DNA from 4 places in the Sphingobium sp. R-21 genome. Region 4 is predicted to be linked to each of the others. Evidence: riboswitches for the same ligand, from Rfam matches in the RefSeq annotation. Region 4 holds a riboswitch; each other region holds the start of a gene.

Region 1 (5,531 bases), on a different replicon from region 4:
GCGGCCGTGCCGGAGAATTGGGCGGAGGACGGGCGCCTGCCGGTCAAGGACGGCAGGCTGGCCGGGGAGGACTGGCTTGACCAGCCGCTGCTGCTTTTCCCGCGGCATGTTTCGCCCACCTTCCACGACCTGGTCGTCGACCATTATCGGGCCAGGGGACGGGAACCCCATGTGCGCCAGCGGGCGATCCAGATGCAGACGATCATCAGCCTTGTGTCCGCCGAAATGGGAATGGCCCTGGTTCCCGCCTCGCTCCGCAATCTGGCGCGAACGGGCGTTCGCTACCTGCCGTTGGCGGACGAGGCGCCTGTGCTGGAAACGGGCCTGGCGTGGCGCGGGGCAGACGAGGCCCCGACGCTGCGCGCCCTTGTGCGGATCGCTCTGGGCCCGGACGGGTAGGATGGGAGACGACGCTCAGCCTGCCCTGGCAGCGAAAGCCGGGCTGGACAAGGGAAGCATCGGCGCCGTTTCCTGCAGTCGGGTCCTGACCATGACCAGCCTTTCATGGCCTGCGCGGACATTGGCGAAGTTCCTGCCCATCCAGGCGGGAACATGTTCGAGCATCGACTTGCTCCATGGCTCTGGTCACCGACTGAAGAGATAATCTCAATTGCGCGCAGGACGTTTCATGGCGCCGTGTTGCGCCATGGAAGCATTCAGAACCAGAGAGACATGGGTGAGGGCGCCGTCCTGATAGGCGGCGGCCGATCCTTCAATATTTCCTTCCCTCTCGCCTACAGGATTTCGAGAGCGACGGCGGTCGCTTCGCCGCCGCCGATGCAGAGCGCCGCAACACCCTTTTTCAGGCCTCTAGCCTTCAAGGCCGCCACCAGCGTGGCAATGATCCGCGCGCCGCTGGCACCGATGGGATGCCCCAGCGCGGTCGCGCCGCCATTGACGTTGATGCGGTCGTGCGGGATGTCGAGGTCGCGCATCGCGATCATCGCGACGGCGGCGAATGCCTCGTTGACTTCGTAGAGGTCGACCTCGCCAGAGGACCAGCCGGCCTTATCCAGTACCTTGCGGATCGCGAAAACCGGGGCCGTCGTGAACAGCGCGGGAGCATGGGCATGGGCTGCGGTGGCGACGATGCGCGCTTCTCTTGCGAGGCCCAGCTTCTCCGCGACGTCGGAACGGGTCAGCACCAGCGCGGCCGCGCCATCCGAGATGGAGGCAGAGGACGCCGCCGTGATCGCACCGTCCTTGGCAAAGGCAGGCTTCAGGGAAGGAATCTTCTCGGGCCTGGCATTGCCGGGCTGCTCGTCCTTGTCGACCTGGACTTCGCCGCCGCGCGTCCGGGCCGTCACCGGAACAACCTCCCCAGCGAAGGCGCCGCTGGCGATCGCGGCGTTGGCGCGAGCGAGGCTCTCAACCGCATAGGCGTCCATTTCCGCGCGCGTGAACTGATAGTCGCGGGCCGTATCCTCGGCAAAGGCGCCCATGGGCTTGCCGCGGTCATAGGCGTCCTCCAGCCCGTCCATCATCATCGTGTCGATGATCCGGTCATGGCCGATGCGCGCGCCGGAACGATGCTTGGGCAGGGCATAGGGGGCATTGGTCATGCTCTCCATGCCGCCCGCAATGACGATGTCCACGGTTCCCGCGCTCAGCGCTTCGGCGGCCATGATCGCCGCCTGCATGCCGGAACCGCACATCTTGTTGACGGTGGTCGCTTCGACGGACTGTGGAAGACCTGCGCCGAGCGCCGCCTGTCTGGCGGGCGCCTGCCCAAGCGCGGCGGGCAGGACGCAGCCCATATAGATGCGGTCAATGGCTTCCGGCGCGGCACCCGAACGCTCGACCGCCGCCTTTACCGCCACGGCGCCCAGTTCCGGCGCGGAAACGCCCGAAAGTGCGCCCTGAAAGCCACCCATCGGGGTCCGGGCATAGCCGGCGATGATGATATCCTTGCTCATTGCTCTTTCCTCAAGCGGTTCGGGAGCGGACCCTGCGCCATATCATGGCACGAATCGCAACAAGGGTTTCCGCCCACATCGCTTGTCTCTTCCCCTATCGCGACCATGCGCGCAACGTTGGGGGTCACTAAAGGCGGCGATGCGGAGGAGCCCTTCAGCCGTCACGCTTGGGGACTGCCGACCCCCGGCGATTGGGCATGGTGACGGAACCGCTTTCCGGATCGTCCGCCTTCTTCTCGCGCCGACCCATGCGCTTTTCGATCAGGAGGAGCAGGGACAGCAGGACCAGCGCGATCAGCGATCCTGCAAGCACGAGTACATATTGGCCGGCCCCTGCCGTGATTCCGACGGCTGCCGCCATCCACAGGCTGGCGGCCGTGGTCATGTTGCGCACATCGCCGCCGCGCACGAAGATGAGGCCGCCCGCAATGAAGCCGATTGCCTGGGCAAGACCCTGAACGACGCGGATCGGATCGCTGTCCTGATGGGCTTCCGCCAGTTCCAGTGCTGACAAAGTCAGCATCGCCGAACTCAGCGACACCAGTCCATGGGTACGCAGGCCCGCATCATGGCCGTGACGTTCCCGCTCAAATCCCAGCGCAAGGCCCAGCAGGGTTGCGAGCAAAAGGCGGACGAGCGTGGTACCGAAATCATTGGCCAGCATGGCCATAATACACGCGAAAGAGACTCGCCGTTCCATCCACGGCGACGAATTCGACAGGCCGCGTTCGCTATGGGATGTTAACGATCGTCGCTGTCGGAAGAAACATGTGCAATCAGGCCGTTGACCCGCATTTCATTTTCAGCCGTGCATGCGAACAACTGACAGAACCAATCCATCCATCGCGTCAGAATCGCCATGGTTCCTCTCCCTCTTTGCGTCCGATGATAGCAGTTCGGGCGAGTGAAGAGAAGTGTAACCATCGCAAATCGAGCGCAGGTGCGGACGTGTTAACTCTGTCCTTTTACGACCTTGCGATCGGGCGAATGCAGTCTTATCAGCGCCAGTGCGACAGGTTCCCCGTGAGGGGATGAAAAGGGAAGTCGGGTGGAACGCCCGCGCTGCCCCTGCAACTGTAAGCGGCGAGCGATCCAGCCATCGCGCCATTGGAACCAGAGGTTTCGAGAAGGCGGCCGGAAAGCGTCGACCCGCGAGCCAGGAGACCTGCCTGACGCGGTCGTTCTTCGGCCGGACAGGGTGTGCCGGACGAACGGGGATATCCTCGCCGAGCGACAGTCATCGCCTTGCCGGCGCGGCCGCGCAGGGGAGTTCTATCGCCTGCCCGATGCCGGCCAGTCCTCTCCCGCGCGGTTCCCGACAGGGCATATGCCGTCGGGGCTGGAGGATATGATATGACTTTTTCGCGGGGCCATCGCTGATGTTGCGGCCTGTGGAGCCTGGGGCTTCGGTGGTCGTTTGTTCGACCTGTCGCCTTTCGGCGGAACAACGGGAGGATGGAGCGGGGCGGCGGGGCGGCGCCCTGCTGGTGCAGGCGATGCAGAAGATACGCGACGGCGATCCCGCCTATGCGGGCATTGCCGTGCAGGACATGCCCTGCCTCTTCGCCTGCCAGCGCCACTGCACGGTGCATGTGCGCGGGACCGGCAAGGTCGGCTATGTGCTGGGCGATTTCGCCCCGGATGAGGACGCCGCGCGCGCGATCCTCGATTATGCCGTGCGCCATGCCGAAAGCGAAGAGGGCGTGGTGCGCTATGCCGACTGGCCGCAGGGCGTGAAGGGGCATTTCATCGTCCGGACGCCGCCCGAAGGCTTTGTCTGCTCATGATCCGGTTCAGCGACAGCACGGCCTTTGCCGCGGCGCTGAAGGATTTGCCGGCTCCGGAAGCAGAGTTCATCGATGCCGCAGCGGCGCGGCAGGCCATATTGACGAAGCCCGCCGGTTCCCTGGGGCGACTGGAGGAAATCGCCCTGTTCATGGCGGGCTGGCAGGGCCGGGAGCGGCCTGTGGCGGAGCGCCTCCGCGCCGCGATCTTCGCGGGCAATCATGGCGTGGCCGCGCGGGGGGTCAGCGCCTATCCCGCCGAGGTGACGGCGCAAATGGTGGCGAATTTCCATCATGGCGGAGCAGCGATCAATGCGCTGGCCCAGGCCTGCGGCGCGGAACTGACCGTGGTCGCGATCGAGTTGGACAGGCCGACAGGCGACATCTGTGTCGAGGCCGCCATGAGCGAGGCCGACTGCCTGGCCGCGATCAATGCGGGGGCGGCGGTGGTGGAAGCGGGGCTGGACCTGCTGCTGCTGGGCGAAATGGGCATTGCCAACAGCACGCCGGCCGCGGCGCTCTGCGCCCAGGCATTCGGCGGTCCGGCGGAGCATTGGATCGGGCGCGGCACGGGCGTGGACGGCGAGGGATTGATACGCAAGGCCGGTGCGGTGGAACGGGCACTCGCCGTGCATGGGGGGCAGTGCATCAATGCGTTCGAAACCCTGCGGCGATTGGGCGGGCGAGAGATCGCGGCGCTGGCCGGAGCGGTGTTGGCGGCGCGGATGCGGCGCGTTCCCGTGATGCTGGACGGGTTTATCTGTTGCGCGGCCGTCGCGCCGCTAGTGAGGGACAATCCGGCGATCACCGACCACTGCCTGGCGGCCCATCTGTCGGCGGAGGCGGGGCATCAGCGACTGCTGGCTGCGCTGGCCTTGGAACCTTTGCTGCGGCTCGACATGCGGCTGGGCGAGGGAAGCGGTGCGGCGGTAGCGGCGCAGATCGTCCGCTCCGCCCTTGCCGCGCATCAGGACATGGCGAGCTTTGCCGAAGCCGCGGTGGCCAGCGCCCTGTGAGCGCCTTTTCCCTCCATCTGATGCGGCATGGCGCGCCGCAGCTTGCCGGGCGTCTGCTCGGTCATCTGGACGCACCGCCGGAAACGGAGGGCATCGCCCTCTGCGTCGAGCGGGCGCGGGGGCTGGATTTCGCCCGACTGGTGACATCGGACCTCGCCAGAGCGCGAGTGCCGGGCGCCGTCATCGCGGCGGAGCGCGGAATCGAACACCGGGTGGATGCGCGCTGGCGGGAGTTGAATTTCGGGGATTGGGAGGGGACAGACCCGACGAGCCTTCCGGCGGACGACCTGGCGCGCTTTTGGGATGATCCGGATCGCTTCCCGCCGCCGGGTGGGGAAAGCTGGACTGGCCTCTGCACCCGGATCGGCGAGGCGCTGAGCGCATCTGGGGAGCCGGCGCTGGTGGTTTGCCATGCCGGGGCGATGCGGGCGGCGTTGGCCGTGCTGTGCGGCTTTGACGTGAGGCAGGGATGGGCGGTGGATCTGCCCTATGGCGCGATTTTGAGCCTGCGGGTTTGGCCGGAGAGCCGGTCGGCACAGATTATGGGCCTGATCACATGAAGCGGCTGGTCCTGGCCATGCAATTAATGACGCGCCTGCCATTGCCCGCCCTGAATGTGGATGAGCGGGACTTCGCGGCCGCGATCCGCTGGTTACCCGCAACCGGCATCGCGGTGGGCCTGATCGTGGCGGGCGGCGCCGGGCTGGGGATGCGGATCGATCCATGGGTGGGCGCTCTTTCCGGACTGGTGGCATGGGTCGCGGTGACCGGCGCGCTACATCTCGACGGACTGGGCGATATAGCAGATGCGGCAG
Region 2 (5,531 bases), on a different replicon from region 4:
GTCGTAATGATGCTGGATGCGCGGACCGACCGCCTGAAGAACCAGGCGCGCCGGGCGCCCCTCAATGGCGAGGAAGCCCTTGACCCGCAATATGTCGTGCGCGGCGATGCTCTGCGCGAGCGCCGTCAGCAGCGGCTCTGGCCCGGCAAGTTCGCCCAGATCGACGACGAAGCTGTCAAAATCGTCATGGTCATGATCCTCCTCATCGTCATGGTGGGAGGGGCGTGCATCGATCTGGTCCTCCACGCCCGCGTCGAGACCGAGCAGGATAGCGGGATCAATCTCTCCCCTGGCGGTGCGGAGGATGCGGACGCCGGGTCGGATTTCCCGGGCCAGTTCCTGCTCCAACGCCACCAGGCGGTCCGGCTCCACCAGGTCGGTCTTGTTGAGCAGGACGAGGTCGGCACAGGCGAGTTGATCTTCGAACAATTCCTCGATCGGGCTGTCATGATCCAACGTGGGGTCCGCAGCACGGGCGGCCGCGAGCGCGACTTCGTCATGGGCGAAGCGGCCGGCGGCGAGCGCGTCGGCGTCGATCAAGGCGATGACGCCGTCGACCGTGGCCCGCGTCCGGATGTCGGGCCATTGGAACGCCTTCACCAGCGGCTTGGGCAGGGCAAGGCCGCTGGTCTCTATGATGATGTGATCAGGCGGGACAGGGCGATCGAGCAGTTTCTGCATGGTCGGCAGGAAATCGTCGGCCACGGTGCAGCAGATGCAGCCATTGGCCAGTTCGATGATGTCGTCATCCGGGCAGGCTTCGTCGCCGCACCCCTGAACCAGCGTGCCATCGACGCCCACATCCCCGAATTCATTGATGATAAGGGCCAGACGACGGCCGCCGGCATGCTGGATGAGGTGACGGATCAGCGTGGTCTTGCCGGCACCCAGAAAGCCGGTGATGACGGTTGCAGATACCTTTTTCATGCGGGATTTCCTTGCGGTTGGTGGCCAGCGGCGGGGATGAGTTCGATCTCGTCGAAGCCCTTCCAGCGATAGAAGGCCCAACTCGCCAGCCAGCAGGCGGCGAACAGGCCGATGATGATGAAGCCAAGGCTGTTGAAATGGGCGCCCAAATCGGCGGCGAGGGTCCAGATGCCGCCGCTGAGGCCGAGCTTGTCGCCCAGCAGCGCCGCCGCCTCGATCCCGCCGATCAGCAGCGCGACCAGAGCCGACATCAGCGTTATGGTGATATTATAGTAGAGTTTGCGGATCGGTTTCACGAACGCCCACTGATAGGCGCCCATCATCAGCGCGCCGTCCGTGGTGTCGATCAACGCCATCCCCACCGCAAAGAGCAGGGGGAAGATAAGGACGGTCGCGATGGAAAGGCCGCTGGCGGCCTGGCCGGCGGAAAGGCCCAGAATGGCAACCTCTGTCGCGGTATCGAAGCCCAGACCGAAAAGAAAGCCGAGCGGCGCCATGTGCCAGCTTCGCGTCACCAGCCGGAAAAGCGGGCGGAAAAGGTGCGACAGGAGACCCCGATTGCCCAGAAGAATGTCCATATCTTCATCGATATAGGCGCCACCCCTTCGAACATGATTGAAGGTCTTGAGCACGGATCGCAGGATGACCAGATTCATCGCCGCAATGGCAAGGAGGAAGGTCGCGGACACCAGCGTCGCAATGGTGCCGCCAATGGCTCCTGCGGCTTCGACGCGGCTGAGGGCATTGGCGGCGAATGCGATGAGGACAGCGGCGATCAGCACGATGCCGCTATGGCCGATGGCGAACCAGAAGCCGACCGTAAGGGGCCGCTGGCCGTCCTGCATCAGCTTGCGGGTCACATTGTCGATGGCGGCGATATGATCGGCGTCGACGGCATGGCGCAGGCCCAGGCTCCAGGCAAGCACCGCCGTACCGAGCATGACGGGATCGCCCGCGAAGATGGTGAAGGCCGCGATCCAGGCGGCCAGATTGGCGGCGATGAGACCGGCGAACATGCCGGTGGCGCGGCGACGCAGGCCGCCAGGAGGCGCCTGCATCGATGCCTGCGCATCGGAGGAAATGGTCATCGGACGGTATCCCGTCGGCGTCTGCGAAACCGGACGGAAACCGCCTTCATGCCGGACGGACGCTCTTGCGCCCGGCATGCGGACAGCAGCTCCCGCTGCGAGAAGCGTCGCTCAGACGGAGGACCGTGCCGCGGCCATCCCCTGGACCAAGGCAAGAGCGACCAGACGCAGGCAGGTTTCCTGGCTTGCGGGTCACGGCTCGGCGCATGGCCTTCCCAGGCCTCGCATGGTTTAGCGTCCGGCCCAGTGGCTGATCATCCGGCGCTCCGGAGGATCGCTATGCGTCTCGCTCACCGCTTACAGTTGCAGGGACAGCTGCGGATTCATCACCGCATTCCCTATTAAGCCCCTTGCGAGGGCACCGGCGCGATCATGAAGACCAACCGAAACCGATCTTCACGGCCGTGCATAGAGGCTGGGAAAAGAAATGGGAAGGGGCGCTTCATCGGCGCCTTCATCAGCGGTCGTTCCCTGATGAGGCATTGGGCGATGACCTCCGTCATGGCGCGGTGGCGCATCGGCTGTCGCTGGAGGTGATTCCGGTCGACCGGCATTCTTCGAGCAGGGTATCGAGGAACGCCAGGCCGGTGGGCGACAGTTCCCGATCGTGGATCAGCCAGAGCGAACTCATGACCGGCAAGTCGAACGGGCGGTTGACCACATTGTCAAGGTGCAGCCGCGCCATTGACAAGGGTATGACCGTAGGCCCGAACCCCGCCGAAACCAGGCCCAGCAGGGTGGCCAGGCTGCGGGCTTCATGGGAGATTTTGGGGACGAAGCCAGCCTCCGTGCAAAGGGCCCGGAAATGTTCCGTGAAGCCTGTGCCATTGGGTGCGCCGTACAGGACCAGCGGTTCATCGAAAAGGTCGGCAATCCGGGGTGGGGCCGCCCTTAGCGCCAGCGGATGATCCGCGCGCAGCGCCAGCACCATCTCTTCCTTGAGCAGGCATTGCGACAGCAAGCCATCAGACAGCGTCAATGCCGTGAAATCACGCAAGATTCCAAGATCGAGCTGGCGGCTGGCGACCCCCTCTATCTGTTCGTCGCGGCCCTGTTCGCGCAGGATCAGTTCGACGTCCGGATGGGCTTTGCGGAAGCGGTAGAGCGCGCGCGCGATCGGCGGCACGAAGGGTCCGGACGTAGTGAAACCCAGCCCCAGCCGCCCGATCTCCGCACGCTGCGCCATGCGCGCGATCTGTGCTGCGCGGTCGGCCTGGGCAAGCGTCCTGCGGGCTTCCGGCTCGAACAGCCGGCCCGCCTCCGTCAGGCGCACCTTGCGGCTGGTGCGATCGAACAGGCGGACGCCAAGCTCCTCCTCCAGGGCGCGGATTTGCTGGCTGAGCGGCGGCTGGGATATGCCGAGGCGAAGCGCGGCGCGGCCAAAATGCATCTCTTCAGCGACGCACAGGAAATAACGAAGGTGGCGCAGGTCCATATTATCATGTCGTCAAAGATATCGATCATGCCATATTATATATTAGACGTGGAATGTCCAAGGGCGCATGGGCGTTTTCGAATGCGGCGGTGTCCCATGACCGTCGGGCGGATGTGCGCGGGCTATGCCCCCTCATTGCCGCAGCACTCCGCCCATGGTCGGGGATGTCGTCGCATTCTTGGGCGCATTGTCAGGCAGGCCGGTCACGGACAATCGCCTGAAAATGCGAAAAAAAGATATGCGCATTTCCTGGCGCTGTTCGTCACTGTCCCAGAAGGCGAAAAATATATCCGGAGAGGTCGCGTTTCATGTGCGGCGGGGATCACCTGGCGGCGCTTGCGTGGAGTCGTGAATGATCGATATCGTCAAGGTTGCCCTGCATCGTCCGCTGACCTTCATCGTAATGGCAATCCTGATCGCGATCGGCGGGGTTCTGGCGGCCGTGCGCACCCCGGTCGACATCTTCCCCAACATCCGCATCCCGGTGGTGGCCGTTGCCTGGCAATATGCGGGCCTGTCGCCGGAGGACATGGCGAACCGCATCGTCAATCCCTATGAGCGGGTGCTGACGACGACGGTCAATGATATCGACCATATCGAGAGCCAGTCGCTTCAGGGTATCGGCGTCATCAAGATCTATTTCCAGCCGGGCGCCGACATCCGGACCGCCACGGCGCAGGTGACATCGGTGTCGCAGACCGTCCTGCGCCAGATGCCGCCGGGAATTACGCCACCGCTGATCCTGAACTATAGTGCGTCGACCGTTCCCATCCTCCAGCTTGCCCTGTCGGGAAAGGGGCTGTCGGAACAGCAATTGTTCGACATGGGCATGAACCAGGTCCGCCCGCCCCTGATCACGGTGCCCGGTCTTGCCATGCCATTCCCGTCCGGCGGCAAGCAGCGGCAGGTTCAGATTGACCTCAACCCGCTGGCGCTTCAATCGAAGGGTCTGTCGGCGCAGGATGTGGGCGCTGCCATCGCGGCGCAGAACCAGATCAACCCGGCCGGCTTCGTCAAGATCGGCGAAACGCAATATAGCGTGAAGTTGAACAACGCCCCGTCCTCCATAGAGGCTCTGAACGACCTGCCGGTCAAGGTCGTGAACGGCGCGACCATCACCATGCGGGACGTCGCGCATGTTCGCGACGGCAGCGGCCCGCAGCAGAATATCGTGCATGTCGAGGGCAGCCGGTCGGTGCTGCTGACCATCCTCAAGAACGGCGCGACCTCCACCCTGGCAATCGTGGACGGCGTCAAGCAGAAACTGCCGCAGATTGCCGCGGGCCTGCCCGACGCGCTCAAGATCCTGCCCATCGGCGACCAGTCGCTCTTCGTGAAGGCAGCCGTGGAAGGCGTCATCCATGAAGGCGCGATCGCCGCGGCGCTGACGTCGTTGATGATCCTGCTGTTCCTGGGATCCTGGCGTTCGACGGTGATCATCGCCCTGTCGATCCCGCTCGCCATATTGGCCGCTATCGCGGCGCTGGCGGCTTTCGGCCAGACGCTGAACGTCATGACGCTGGGCGGCCTGGCCCTGGCGGTCGGCATATTGGTCGACGATGCGACCGTGACCATAGAAAATATCAACTGGCATCTGGAACAGGGCAAGGGCGTGATCGAAGCCATATTGGACGGCGCGGCGCAGATCGTGACGCCAGCCTTCGTATCGCTGCTGTGCATATGCATCGTTTTCGTGCCGATGTTCTTCCTGCCCGGAGTTGCAGGCTTCCTGTTCGTGCCGATGGCCCTGTCCGTCGTATTCGCGATGATTGCGTCCTTCATCCTGTCGCGGACGCTGGTGCCGACCATGGCGATGTATCTGCTGAAGCCCCATGTCGAGGGGGGCGATATGCACCTGGCCGGGGCGCCCGCTTCCCGCAATCCGCTGGTCCGGTTCCAACGCGGGTTCGAAAAGCGCTTCGAGAAGACCAGGCGCGGCTATGTCGGGCTGCTGCACCGGGCTCTCCATGCGCGCAAGCCCTTCCTGCTGGGCTTCATGGCCATCGTGCTGCTGTCCTTCGCGCTGCTGCCGATGCTGGGCAGCAATTTCTTCCCCTCGGTCGATTCCGGCCAGATCGCGA
Region 3 (5,531 bases), on a different replicon from region 4:
GGGGCCCCTTTACGGTGGAGGCCGAAATGCATTTGATGCGCGCCCATGGGATCGACTGCGTGGTTTCGAAAAATGCTGGTGGCGATGGCGCGCAGGCGAAGCTGATTGCGGCGCGGCAACTGGCATTGCCGGTCGTGATGATCGAGCGCCCGGCCTGTCCGGCCGCGCTGATGACGCATGAGGTTGCGGCGGTGCTGCAATGGCTGGGTCATGCGGCGGAGCGCGGCGTATAGAGGATCGGCGGCCCTGATCGGCTAATCAGCCGGGTGCGGCTGGAACCGACGATGACCATGGTGCGCATGTCCGCCATCTGCGCGGTCGCCTCGCTCAGCGGCACGATGCGCAGAGTTTCTTCGGGCGTGGAAACGGCGCGGGCGAACAGGATAAGTCGATCCTCGTCGCATTCCTCGCGCAGGATCGTCAGCGCCCGCCCGAAGCCTTCCGGCCGGGAGCGGGATCGCGGATTGTAGAAAGCCATGGCGAAGTCGGCCTGTGCCGCGAGGCGCAGGCGGCGTTCGATCAGCGGCCAGGGCTTCAGATTGTCGGACAGGTTGATGGCGCAGAAATCATGGCCGAGCGGAGCGCCCGCGCGTGCCGCGGCGGCGAGCATGGCGGTGATGCCCGGGAGCACGCGGACATCGACATCGCGCCAGTCCTGCGGGCCTGCCTCCATGGCTTCGAACAGGGCCGAAGCCATGGCGAACACGCCCGGATCGCCCGAAGACACCACTGCGACCCGCCTGCCCTGGGCGGCAAGGGTCAGGGCATGGGCAGCGCGTTCAAGTTCGACGCGATTGTCCGATGCGTGGAGCATGAGGCCCGGTCTTTGCGCCACACGGGCCACATAGGGGATATATCCGATGACGTCGGTTGCCTGCGCCAGTGCATCCGACACCTCTGGCGTGACGAGCGCATCCGCGCCCGGCCCAAGGCCCGCTGCCACGATCCAGCCGGTCATGGGCGGCGGCCCTGTCCATGGATCAGCAGGATCGAGAAATAGGCGGTGACATCGGTCGCCTCTGCCAGCGGCGTGATACGCTGATCCGCCATCGTCGCATATTCGATCAGCCAGGCGCTGTCCTGTCGGCCGGCCGCTTCGATCGCGCGGCGCAGCTTGGGGAGGTTGCGGCCGATCTTCATCACCGCCAGCGCATGGCTGTCACGGATGCGGCGGACGAGTTCCTCTTCGGGCAGCGTCGCCATCAACACGGTCAGGACATCGTCCCCCCAACTGATCGGCGTGCCGCTGGCGGTCCAGGCGCCGGACATGCCGGTGATGCCGGGGACGATCTTCACCGGCGCGGCGAGCCGGCTGTGCAGATGCATGAAGCTGCCATAGAAGAAGGGATCGCCCTCGCAGAGGACGACCACATCCTCCCCGCGCGCGGAGAGTCCTTCCAGATGCGCGGTGCAATCGGCGTAGAAGGCCGAGAGAAGGTCATTGTAGCGGGGATCGGACAGCGGGATTTCCGTCGTCACCGGATATTCCATCGGGAATTCGACCGCATCGGCGCGCAACATGCCCTCCACGATGCTGCGGGCATGACCCGACCGTCCCCGCTTGCGGAAATAGGCGATATGCCGCGCGTCGCGGATCAGCCGGTCGGCACGGACGCTCATCAGGTCCTGGGCGCCCGGTCCCAGGCCAACGCCGTGGATGGTCCCGCCTGTCATTCCGCCGGGCTCGCAATGGCATTGACCGCCGCGACCGTGACAGCGCTGCCGCCAAGGCGGCCCTCTACGACGCAACAGGGGACGGGTTGGGCGTGCCAGAGCGCCTCCTTCGATTCTGCCGCTCCGACGAAGCCGACGGGACAGCCGATGATCGCGGCCGGTCGAGGGCAGGCGGGATCCTCCAGCATGTCGAGCAGATGGAACAGAGCCGTCGGCGCATTGCCGATCGCGACAAGCGCGCCTGCCAGATAAGGCCGCCAGAGTTCAAGCGCGGCGGCGGAGCGGGTGTTGGACATGCGCTCCGCCAGCGCGGGCACTTGCGGATCGTTCAGCGTGCAGAGGATGGGATTGGCGGCCGGCAGGCGCTTTGCGGTGATCCCTTCGGACACCATGCGCGCGTCGCAGAGGATCGGGGCGCCGGCCTGAAGAGCGGCGATGGCAGCTTCTGCGAAGGAGGGAGAAAAGCGGATCCGGGACGCAAGTTCGACCAGTCCCGCCGCATGGATCATGCGCACGGCGATGCGCTCCTCCTCGGGCGAGAAGCGGCCGAGATCAGCCTCCGCGCGGATGATGCGAAAGGACTGCCGGTAGATGGCGGCGCCATCGGTTTCATAGTTTTGGGGCATCAGGGCCTTCCAAAATGGGCGAGGACTTGGTCGGCGGTCATGCCGGCCAACTCCGGCGATGATCCGGCGGGGCCGTTGCGGGACAGGTCGAAGCGGCCCTGCCTGCCGGTGAGAACAAGGTCGGCAGGCACCTGTCGGGCACAGCCCTTGGCGCAGCCCGACACATGCAGGGAGCCATCGACCAGCGGTGCGAGCCGGGTGGCGAGGCTGCGGGTCGCAACGCTGGCCTGCGGGCATGCAGGCGCGCCAGGGCAGGCATCCATTCCGAGCAGCCGGTCAATGGAGAGGTTGTCGGCATCCTCCTTGGCTCCTTCGAGGATCAGGCCGCGCCAGGGGGTGATGCGCACGGCGCAGACATTCCCTTTTTCCGCCAGCGCGATGAGGCTGTCGGCATGGAACTGGCCGAAGGGAATGCCGTGAAACGGGCCGGCTGCCGCCGCCAGCGCTTGGGAAGGCGGGCGGGACGGCGCGGGCGCGACATCCGCAACGGTTGGCAGAGGAGCTTTGTGCCGGGCTGCGCGGCCAGATGCTGCCCCGCCCGTGGCCAGAAACCAGTGGAAAAGGGCGCTCAGGTCGCGAGCCGCGTTTTCGACGCTGGTGGTAGAACCGAGCATCCGTCCGTCCATCCTCAGCAGCAGCATGCCCGTTGCGCTGCGTTCGAAGCGGAAGTCCGCGGGAACAGCTGCCAGACAGGGCGCAGGGCCGGCGTCGATGGCGATCCCGATCTTGGGGGGAAGTTCGGGCATTTCATCAAGATGCTCGATCAGGCTGAGGGCGATGTTTTCCGTGTCGTCCCCTGGCGAGGAATCGGGCGTGAGCAGGACATTGCCGCGAGCCTCACGGCCAGGATCGGGATCGGCGAGGCCAAGAGCGATGAGTTGCCGGAGCAGTGGAGCATGGCTTTGCTCCGCCACGCCGCGAAGCTGGAGCGCGGCGCGGTTGGTAAGGTCGATCAGGCCGTTGCCGTGCGAACGCGCCGCTTTTGCAAGTCCGATGGCCTGCGGCACGGTGAGGCGGCCCAGTCGGGGGCGCACCCGTACCAGCAATCCGTCGCCTGCCGTCATCGGACGCCATGCCGATGGACACCAGCCGCGAACGGCGGCGGACGATGCGCTTTGCGCGTCTGGCAACGAACTTCACCTCCCACGTCGCAACGACGACCGGAGGATGTCCCCCAGCCGCATTCGTCGCCCGTGCGGAGAACCGAGCCGTGACCATCCCCTGGACCATGGCTAGAGCGACCTTTGCGTTCGGCAGGTATCCTGGCTTGCGGGTCGTCGCCTTGGCACGGGCCTTCCCGGATTGCTCCAGTGGCTGGCCATCCCGGATGGGGGGCCGTCCTTGCCTTGCTCGCCGCTTACAGTTGCAGGGACAGCCGCGGATTAGGGAGCATCCTCCCGCACCGCGTTCCCATTTAAGCCCCTCGCGGGGCACCGACGCGATCGATGGAGCGGGCGGAACCCGTTCCAGCAACGCCTCATAGGCGGGGAGGACGGGAAAGGAAAGAGCCGTTCAGCGGCAATCGTCAGCGCGTGACGATCGCGGAATGCCAGTCGGTGCGATGTTCCCAGCCCCGTCTTTCCAGTTCCGGCGTAGCCTCTTCGCTTACAGGATAGCCCAGGCATATCAGCCCGAGGCAGCGCCAGTTGCCGGGAATGGCGAGCATCGCATCCACCGTCGCGGGATCCAGTATCGACACCCAGCCCAGCCCAATGCCGCGCGTGCGGGCGGCAAGCCACAATGTGTGGATGGCCATCACGCAACTGTAGCGGCGCGCCTCCGGCATGGTGATTGCGCCCAGCCTGTGCCCCGTTTCAGTGCCTTCGTCGCAATAGACGGCGAACAGCACGGGCGCTTCGCGCAGACCGTGCAATTTGAGGCTGCGGTAGAGCCGGTCCTCCTCTCCATCGTAGATCTTGCCCGCTCTGGCGATCTGGGCATCGACATGGACGGCGAGATCCTCGCGCAGCCCCGGCGTTTCGATCCGGACGAACCGCCAGGGCTGCGAAAGCCCCACGGACGGGGCGCTGTGCGCAAGGGCGAGCAGCCTTTCCACCTCGCTTTCGTCCAGCGGGTCGGTCAGGAAATGGCGCACGTCGCGGCGCAGGTGGACCAGATCCTCGAAGGCGGCGATGTCGAAGGCGGTGTGTGTCAGAATTCGATTCCCGGCTGGGCCTTCACGCCGCTGCGGAAGGGATGTTTGACAAGCGTCATTTCGGTGACGAGATCGGCCGCGTCGATCAGCGCTTCGGGCGCGTTGCGGCCGGTGATGAGCACATGCTTCATCGGGCTTCTGGCGGTCACGGCTTCCAGGACCTCTGCCACGGGCAGGTAGTCGTAGCGCAGGACGATGTTGAGTTCATCGGCAAGGACCATGTCATAGGCCGGATCGGCGATCATGCGTTTCACCTCATCCCACGCTTCGCGCGCCAGGGCAATGTCCCGGGTCCGGTCCTGCGTATTCCAGGTGAAGCCTTCGCCCATCGGCTTGAATTCGACATTGTCCGGAAACGCATCGAACACCCGTTTTTCTCCGGTGGTCATCGCGCCCTTGACGAACTGGACGACGCCCACCTTCCTGTCATGGCCGATGGCGCGGACCACCATGCCCAGGGCGGCGGTCGTCTTGCCCTTGCCCTTGCCGGTGTGGACGATCAACAGGCCCTTTTCCTGCGTCTTGGTAGCCATGATCCTGTCATGGGCGGCCTGTTTCTTCTTCATCTTTTCGGCATGTTGTTCGGGCGTGCGTTCGATCATTGCGAGGCATCCTTGATTTGGGAGAGAAGCATGGCGGCGCTGTTCGACCGGGGCTTCCAAAGGGCGCGGTCCAGCGCTTCGTGGAGGCGGGCGGCGGTTTCCCGCAGGGCTGCCGGATTGGCCTGCGCCATGAAGGCGCGGACCGTCTCATCCTCCATGAAGGCGGCATGGACGGCGTCGAAATGATGGTCCTTGACGGCATGGGTGGTGGCGGCGAAGGCGAACAGATAGTCGACCGAGGCGGCGATTTCGAACGCACCCTTATAGCCGTGGCGCATCATCCCGGCGATCCATTTGGGGTTGGTGACGCGGGCGCGGACGATACGGCCAATCTCATCCTCCAGCGTGCGGATGACAGGACGTTCGGGGCGGCTGTGGTCGTTATGATAGCTGAGAGGCTTCCTGCCGGAGAGATGCTCGACGGCGGCGGCCATGCCGCCTTCGAACTGATAATAATCATCGCTATCGAGCAGG
Region 4 (5,531 bases):
ACATCATGACGATGCCCGACAGGAACCACATCGCCAGCAACAGGCATGTCACTATGCCCAGCCAGCGATGGGTCAGATACAGCCATCGCTTGCCGCGATGACGCCACCGGGCGCGTGCGTCAGAAATGAGCCGTCACCGAAATGTCGATGGAACGGGGGCGGCCCAATATCCACTGCTCGTCATTATAGGTGGTGGTCGCATAATCCTTGTCAAAGAGATTATAGACCCGCAGGTTCGCCGCGAGATTGGGGGTGAACGCATAGGTCAACCCCGCATCCACCACGGCATAGCCCGGCACCCGGTGGCTGTTGGCGTTGTCCGAGAAGCTCCGGCCGACATAGCGCAAACTGGCATTGGCCCGCAGCGCGTCAATGGGCGCCCAATAGACGGACAGGTTCGCCGCTACTTCAGGCACATTGGGTGGCGTGTTGCCGGTATAGCTGGTGCCGCCGCTGATGAAGTCATCGAAATTAGCGTCCAGCACTGTGCCATTCGCGTCGATGCCGAAGCGGTCGGTCAGTTGCAGCGTCACCGAAGCCTCCACACCCTTGGCGGACCGCTGGCCGATCTGTTCTATGGGACTAGTCGGCGTCTGCTGCGCCACCAGCTTCTTCTTGACGATACGATAGGCCGCCAGAGTGGCGCTGCCCTTGCCATCGAGGAACATGGCCTTGATGCCGCCCTCGACCTGATCGCCGGTCGCGTTGGTGAAGGCGAACTGGGTCGCATTGGTGGTGAAGGTGGTCAGCGTGCCGAGCGGATCTACGCCGGTCGAATATTGCCCATAGAACGAGATATTGGAGGTCGGCCGATAGACGCCGCCGATCCGCCAAGTGGTGTTGCGGAATTTCCGATTGGTCGCACCATTGGGAAAGGCATTGACCTCGCTGGTGCTGCCGTCCGGGTTATAGACGATGTTCCAGCGTTGCACCTTGTCACGCTCGTGCCGGATGCCTGCGACCACCGAAAGCTGATCGGTCAGCGCCAAGCGGTCTTCGGCAAAGAAGCTATATTCGTTGGTCCGCGTGCGATAGCGGGGCGCGATGCCCTGCGTGTCGTAGAACAGGCCCGGATCGAAGTCGAAGGGATCGACAGCATCCTCCTGTGGGTCCGATCCGAAATCATTGGAATAAGTGAGCTTGATGAGATTGGCGTCGAAGCCGACGACCAGATCGTTTTTCAGGCCCGCAATCGGCTTGCTAATGCGGATGGTCGCCTGATCGCCATATTGGGTCTGGTCATGGAAGATGCCCAGATTGTCCATTCGGTTGATCAAGCCGGTGTCGTCATTGTAGAAATAGCTCTCCAGATTTTTGAACAGACGCTTGCTGGTAAGGCGATAGGCGGCGTTGGAGAGGGTGATGCCTTCGGCCACCGTCCAGTCGGCGGTCAGCGTGGTCCGATTGTCGCGATAGTGCAGGCTGGCGTCGGCGACATTATAGTTGCGCCGCTGGTTGTCCTTCACCAACGCCCCGTCGATCAGTGGCGTGCCGAAATATTCCATCGGCCGCTGATTGCCATAGTCGTTACGCAGGGTGAGCGTGAAGCTGTCGCTTGGCCGGAAGCGCAGCGCACCCGAGAGCGCGAGGCTCTTGGAATGGCCACGGTCGACATACCCGTCCGACGCCCGGTAGCTGGCGTCGATCCGGTAGGAGAGCATCTCGCCCAGCGGTCCACCGACACCTGCCGCCGCGCGCCAGCTATCCTGCGAGCCATATCCTGCTTCCGCGTCAAATTCGGTGCGTTCGGCATTGGGGGATCTGGTGATGATGTTCACCGCGCCGCCCAGTGCGCCCTGTCCGTAGAGCACGGAGGCGGGGCCGTTCAGCAATTCGATCCGCTCGACATTCCACGGATCGGTGGGGAAGGTGATCGTGCCCGCGACCGGGAACAGCCGGACACCATCAACCAGTTGCAGCACTGAACCCTGACCGGAAAAGCCGCGCAGCGACAGGGCCGTGCCGCCATTGCCCGGATTGGCGGAGGTGGTGACGCCCGGTGCACGGGTTACGGCCGACATTATGTCCAGATCGCCCCGAGCGCGGATCGCGTCGCCATCAATCTGTGCGACGCTGGCTGGCGTTTCGAGCGCGGTCAGCCCCAGGCGCGATCCGGTTTCCGTCTCTTGGAGCAATGCTCCCGGCCGAACGCCCGACACGATGATTTCGGCTGAGCTGTCCGCGGCGGTTTCCGCGCCGGCCTGCTGCGTCGTGGTGGCGGCCAGCCCGGTGGCCAGCCAAAATCCTACATTTTTCCATTCCATTGCATGTCTTCCCGGCGTCACGCGACATTCGGGTGGAGACGTGCCGCCAGCGACGGTCGGCGCACGTCAGCAGCCGGACGCCATAGAGCGACCGCCACGCGAACCGATGCGGCCTCCACCGCCCGTTCGTCGCTCAAACGGAAAGATACCGTGCCTTGGCCATCCCCTGGACCGGGCAAGAGCGACCAGACGCTGGCAGGTCTCCTGGCTCGCGGGTCATAGCTTGATGCACGGCCTTCCCAGACCTCGCAGGATTTAGCGTCCGGTCCAGTGGCTGCCTCCTCACACTGGAGGAAGCGATATGCATCGCGCTCGCCGCTTACAGTTGCAGGGACAGCCCCGGATTTGGATGGCCGGAGCCATCCTCACCGCGTTCCCTTTTAAGCCTCTTTCGAGGCACCGGCGCGATCATGCCCGGGACGATGAAGCCATCGTCCCGGGCAGAGGTGCGTTAGCGGGAGGGTCAATGCTCCGCAAGAGCCTAATCTCACGCCGCCGCGAGACCGAGCCAAGGCGAGATGGCCGATATCCGCATGAGAACCAGGCGCTTAACCAGCGACAACAGGACACGGGATATCGCGAGTATGGGCCAGAACCCGGCTGAGTCCGTCGTACAGCCGGATGCCATGGTTGCTGATCCTGATTTTCGCCGTGCCGGGCTGCTAGCCGTCAATCAACATTGCGGCGCTATCGCGACTGCCGAATGGTCAGACTCGGCATCAACCGAAATTCCGGCTTCCTTGCGCTCGGAATAGCGATCCACAAGTTGCGCCGCATGCGGTCGCATAAGTACCGTAAAGCGGACCAATTCCTCCATCACATCGACGATGCGCTCGTAGTAGCTCGACGCCCGCATCCGGCCGTCTTGGTCGAACTCCTTGTAAGCCATCGCCACCGACGACTGGTTGGGGATCGTGAACATCCGCATCCAGCGACCCAGCAGGCGCAGCGTGTTGACGGCATTGAACGATTGGGAGCCGCCGGACACCTGCATGACTGCAAGCGTCCGCCCTTGCGTCGGCCGCATCCCGCGAATCTGGAGCGGCAGGTGGTCGATCTGCGTCTTCATGATGCCGCTGATTTGGCCGTGCCGTTCCGGGCTGCACCAGACCATGCCTTCCGACCACAGCGCATGCTCGCGCAATTCATGCACCGCAGGGTGATCGTCTCCCGCCACCTGATCTGGCAGCGGCAGGTCGCTGGGATCGAAGATCCGCGTCTCAGCACCGAAATATTGCAGCAGGCGGGCGGCCTCTTCCACGGCGAGGCGAGAGAAGGAGCGCTCTCGCAGCGAGCCGTAGAGCAGTAGAAAGCGCAGAGGCGGCTGGTCCGGGCCAAGGCCAGCGGCGGGACGAGCCAGCGCAAAGGCCTTGTCCAAGGCAGGCAGATGATCGGGGGCGGTGAGTTCACGCAATCTCATGCGGCAATGGCTTTCTCATACCAGGGACGGGTTCGCTTTACCAAGGCGACAATGGACAGCATCACCGGCACTTCCACCAGCACGCCTACGACCGTTGCCAGCGCGGCGCCGGAACTGAGCCCAAAGAGGCTGATGGCGGCGGCCACAGCCAGTTCGAAGAAGTTGGAGGCGCCGATCAGCGCCGAAGGGCCGGCGACGCACCACGCCACGCCGAAACGGCGGCTGAGCCAGTAGGCGATGCCGGCGTTGAGATAGACCTGAAACAGGATCGGCACGGCAATCAGCGCGATCACCAGCGGTTGCCGGATGATCTGCTCACCCTGGAAGCCGAACAGCAGCACCAGCGTCAGCAGCAGGCTGGCAAGGCTGATCGGGCTGATGGCGGACAGGAAATGCTGAAGTCCCTTCTCGCCGCCGCGAAGAAGCGCTCGGCGGAGCAGTTGGGAGATGATAACCGGGACGACGATGTAGAGCCCCACCGACAGCGCCAGTGTGTTCCACGGCACGGTGATTGATGCCACGCCCAACAGCAGGCCGACGAGCGGTGCGAAGGCAAAGATCATGATCAAGTCGTTCAGTGCCACCTGGCTCAATGTGTAGTTCGGCTCACCGTCGACAAGGTTCGACCAGACGAAGACCATTGCCGTGCATGGCGCTGCGGCCAGCAGGATCAGGCCCGCAATATAGGACGAGGATGCGCCTGCCGGCAGCATCGGGACGAACAAATAGCGGAGGAAGAACGTCCCGAGCAGCGCCATCGAGAATGGCTTGATCGCCCAGTTCACCACAAGGGTGACGCCGATACCGCGCCAGTGTTGCCGAAGGCTATGCAGCGCGCCGAAATCGACCCGCAGCAGCATCGGGATGATCATCAACCAGATCAGCCCCGCAACGACGAGGTTGACGTTGGCGATCTCCAGCGCTGCGATGGTCTCGAAGGCGCTCGGGAGCAAATGGCCAAGACCGATCCCGATCGCGATGCACAGGGCCACCCACAGCGAGAGATAGCGTTCGAACAGCGACATGGTCGTCAGTCCTTCCCGGAAGCAGCCGGCGCGGTCGCGATGCCGCCGCCCAAGGGAAGCTGCATGTAAACCGTGTCGAGCCAGCGGCCTGCCTTCCAGCCCATGCCGGTGAGGCGACCGACATGCTCAAAACCGCAGGACGCGTGGAGCGCTACGGAGGCAGGTTCACCCCCGCCGATGACGGCGACCATCTGCCGGAAGCCATGGGCTTCAGCGGCCTTCAGCAAGGCCATGAGGAGCAGCTTGCCGATGCCGCTACCGCGCCTGTCGTGCGCCACGTAGATGCTGTTCTCGCAGGCATAAGCGTAGGCCGGCCGATCGCGGAACTGCGTGGCGTAGGCATAGCCCACCACCTCAGATCCATCGCAGGCAACAAGGAATGGCCAGTCTCGTCCGGTCAGCGTTCGTATCTTGGCTTCGGTCTCCTCTTCGGTCGGTGGCACGATTTCGTAGGTCGCCGTGCCGTGCAAGACGTGATGCGCGTAGATGGCGGCAATGGCACCGGCATCGCCGATCGTTGCGTCGCGAACCGAAAGGGTCATCGCCTCGTCGCTTCCACGACTTCGCCGTCTTCCTTGACAAATGGGCAGCGCTGCCCGGCCGGCAGCAGATCCAGGACTTCTTCGGAAGGCCGGCAGAGCTTCACACCCAGCGGAGACACCACCAGCGGACGGTTGATGAGGACGGGATGCTCCATCATCGCGTCGATCAGCGCGTCATCGGCCAGGCTTTCGTCGCCCAGGCCCAGTTCGGCAAAAGGCGTGCCTTTCTCGCGCAGCAGGGCGCGCGGGGTGATGCCGGCCCGACCCATGAGTTGCACCA

Evidence for each region. A riboswitch is a leader RNA that binds a small molecule or an ion and turns the genes downstream of it on or off. The one in region 4 is predicted to bind cobalamin.
Region 1: it holds a riboswitch for cobalamin, as region 4 does, so the genes downstream of both, ACN9MX_RS19855 (DUF1636 domain-containing protein) here and ACN9MX_RS06965 (TonB-dependent receptor) in region 4, are expected to answer to the same signal.
Region 2: it holds a riboswitch for cobalamin, as region 4 does, so the genes downstream of both, ACN9MX_RS20010 (HoxN/HupN/NixA family nickel/cobalt transporter) here and ACN9MX_RS06965 (TonB-dependent receptor) in region 4, are expected to answer to the same signal.
Region 3: it holds a riboswitch for cobalamin, as region 4 does, so the genes downstream of both, ACN9MX_RS19985 (cobalamin biosynthesis protein CobG) here and ACN9MX_RS06965 (TonB-dependent receptor) in region 4, are expected to answer to the same signal.

What each region holds. Positions count from the first base shown of each region.
Region 1 covers NZ_CP184375.1:1,147,659-1,153,189, forward strand. The annotation lists gene ACN9MX_RS19835 (LysR family transcriptional regulator) at 1-399, shown strand, start outside; gene ACN9MX_RS19840 (hypothetical protein) at 415-564, opposite strand; gene ACN9MX_RS19845 (acetyl-CoA C-acyltransferase) at 735-1,916, opposite strand; gene ACN9MX_RS19850 (MgtC/SapB family protein) at 2,071-2,586, opposite strand; cobalamin riboswitch at 2,914-3,103, shown strand; gene ACN9MX_RS19855 (DUF1636 domain-containing protein) at 3,296-3,703, shown strand; gene cobT (nicotinate-nucleotide--dimethylbenzimidazole phosphoribosyltransferase) at 3,700-4,716, shown strand; gene ACN9MX_RS19865 (histidine phosphatase family protein) at 4,713-5,276, shown strand; gene ACN9MX_RS19870 (adenosylcobinamide-GDP ribazoletransferase) at 5,273-5,531, shown strand, end outside.
Region 2 covers NZ_CP184375.1:1,183,580-1,189,110, forward strand. The annotation lists gene cobW (cobalamin biosynthesis protein CobW) at 1-927, opposite strand, end outside; gene ACN9MX_RS20010 (HoxN/HupN/NixA family nickel/cobalt transporter) at 924-2,015, opposite strand; cobalamin riboswitch at 2,169-2,396, opposite strand; gene ACN9MX_RS20015 (LysR substrate-binding domain-containing protein) at 2,515-3,450, opposite strand; gene ACN9MX_RS20020 (efflux RND transporter permease subunit) at 3,803-5,531, shown strand, end outside.
Region 3 covers NZ_CP184375.1:1,174,649-1,180,179, forward strand. The annotation lists gene ACN9MX_RS19965 (cobalt-precorrin-6A reductase) at 1-233, shown strand, start outside; gene cobJ (precorrin-3B C(17)-methyltransferase) at 209-958, opposite strand; gene cobI (precorrin-2 C(20)-methyltransferase) at 955-1,674, opposite strand; gene ACN9MX_RS19980 (precorrin-8X methylmutase) at 1,671-2,300, opposite strand; gene ACN9MX_RS19985 (cobalamin biosynthesis protein CobG) at 2,300-3,364, opposite strand; cobalamin riboswitch at 3,535-3,753, opposite strand; gene bluB (5,6-dimethylbenzimidazole synthase) at 3,826-4,455, opposite strand; gene cobO (cob(I)yrinic acid a,c-diamide adenosyltransferase) at 4,452-5,057, opposite strand; gene cobN (cobaltochelatase subunit CobN) at 5,054-5,531, opposite strand, start outside.
Region 4 covers NZ_CP184374.1:1,473,735-1,479,265, reverse strand. The annotation lists gene ACN9MX_RS06970 (PepSY domain-containing protein) at 1-52, opposite strand, end outside; gene ACN9MX_RS06965 (TonB-dependent receptor) at 120-2,264, opposite strand; cobalamin riboswitch at 2,442-2,683, opposite strand; gene arsH (arsenical resistance protein ArsH) at 2,938-3,684, opposite strand; gene arsB (ACR3 family arsenite efflux transporter) at 3,681-4,709, opposite strand; gene ACN9MX_RS06950 (GNAT family N-acetyltransferase) at 4,715-5,251, opposite strand; gene arsC (arsenate reductase (glutaredoxin)) at 5,248-5,531, opposite strand, start outside.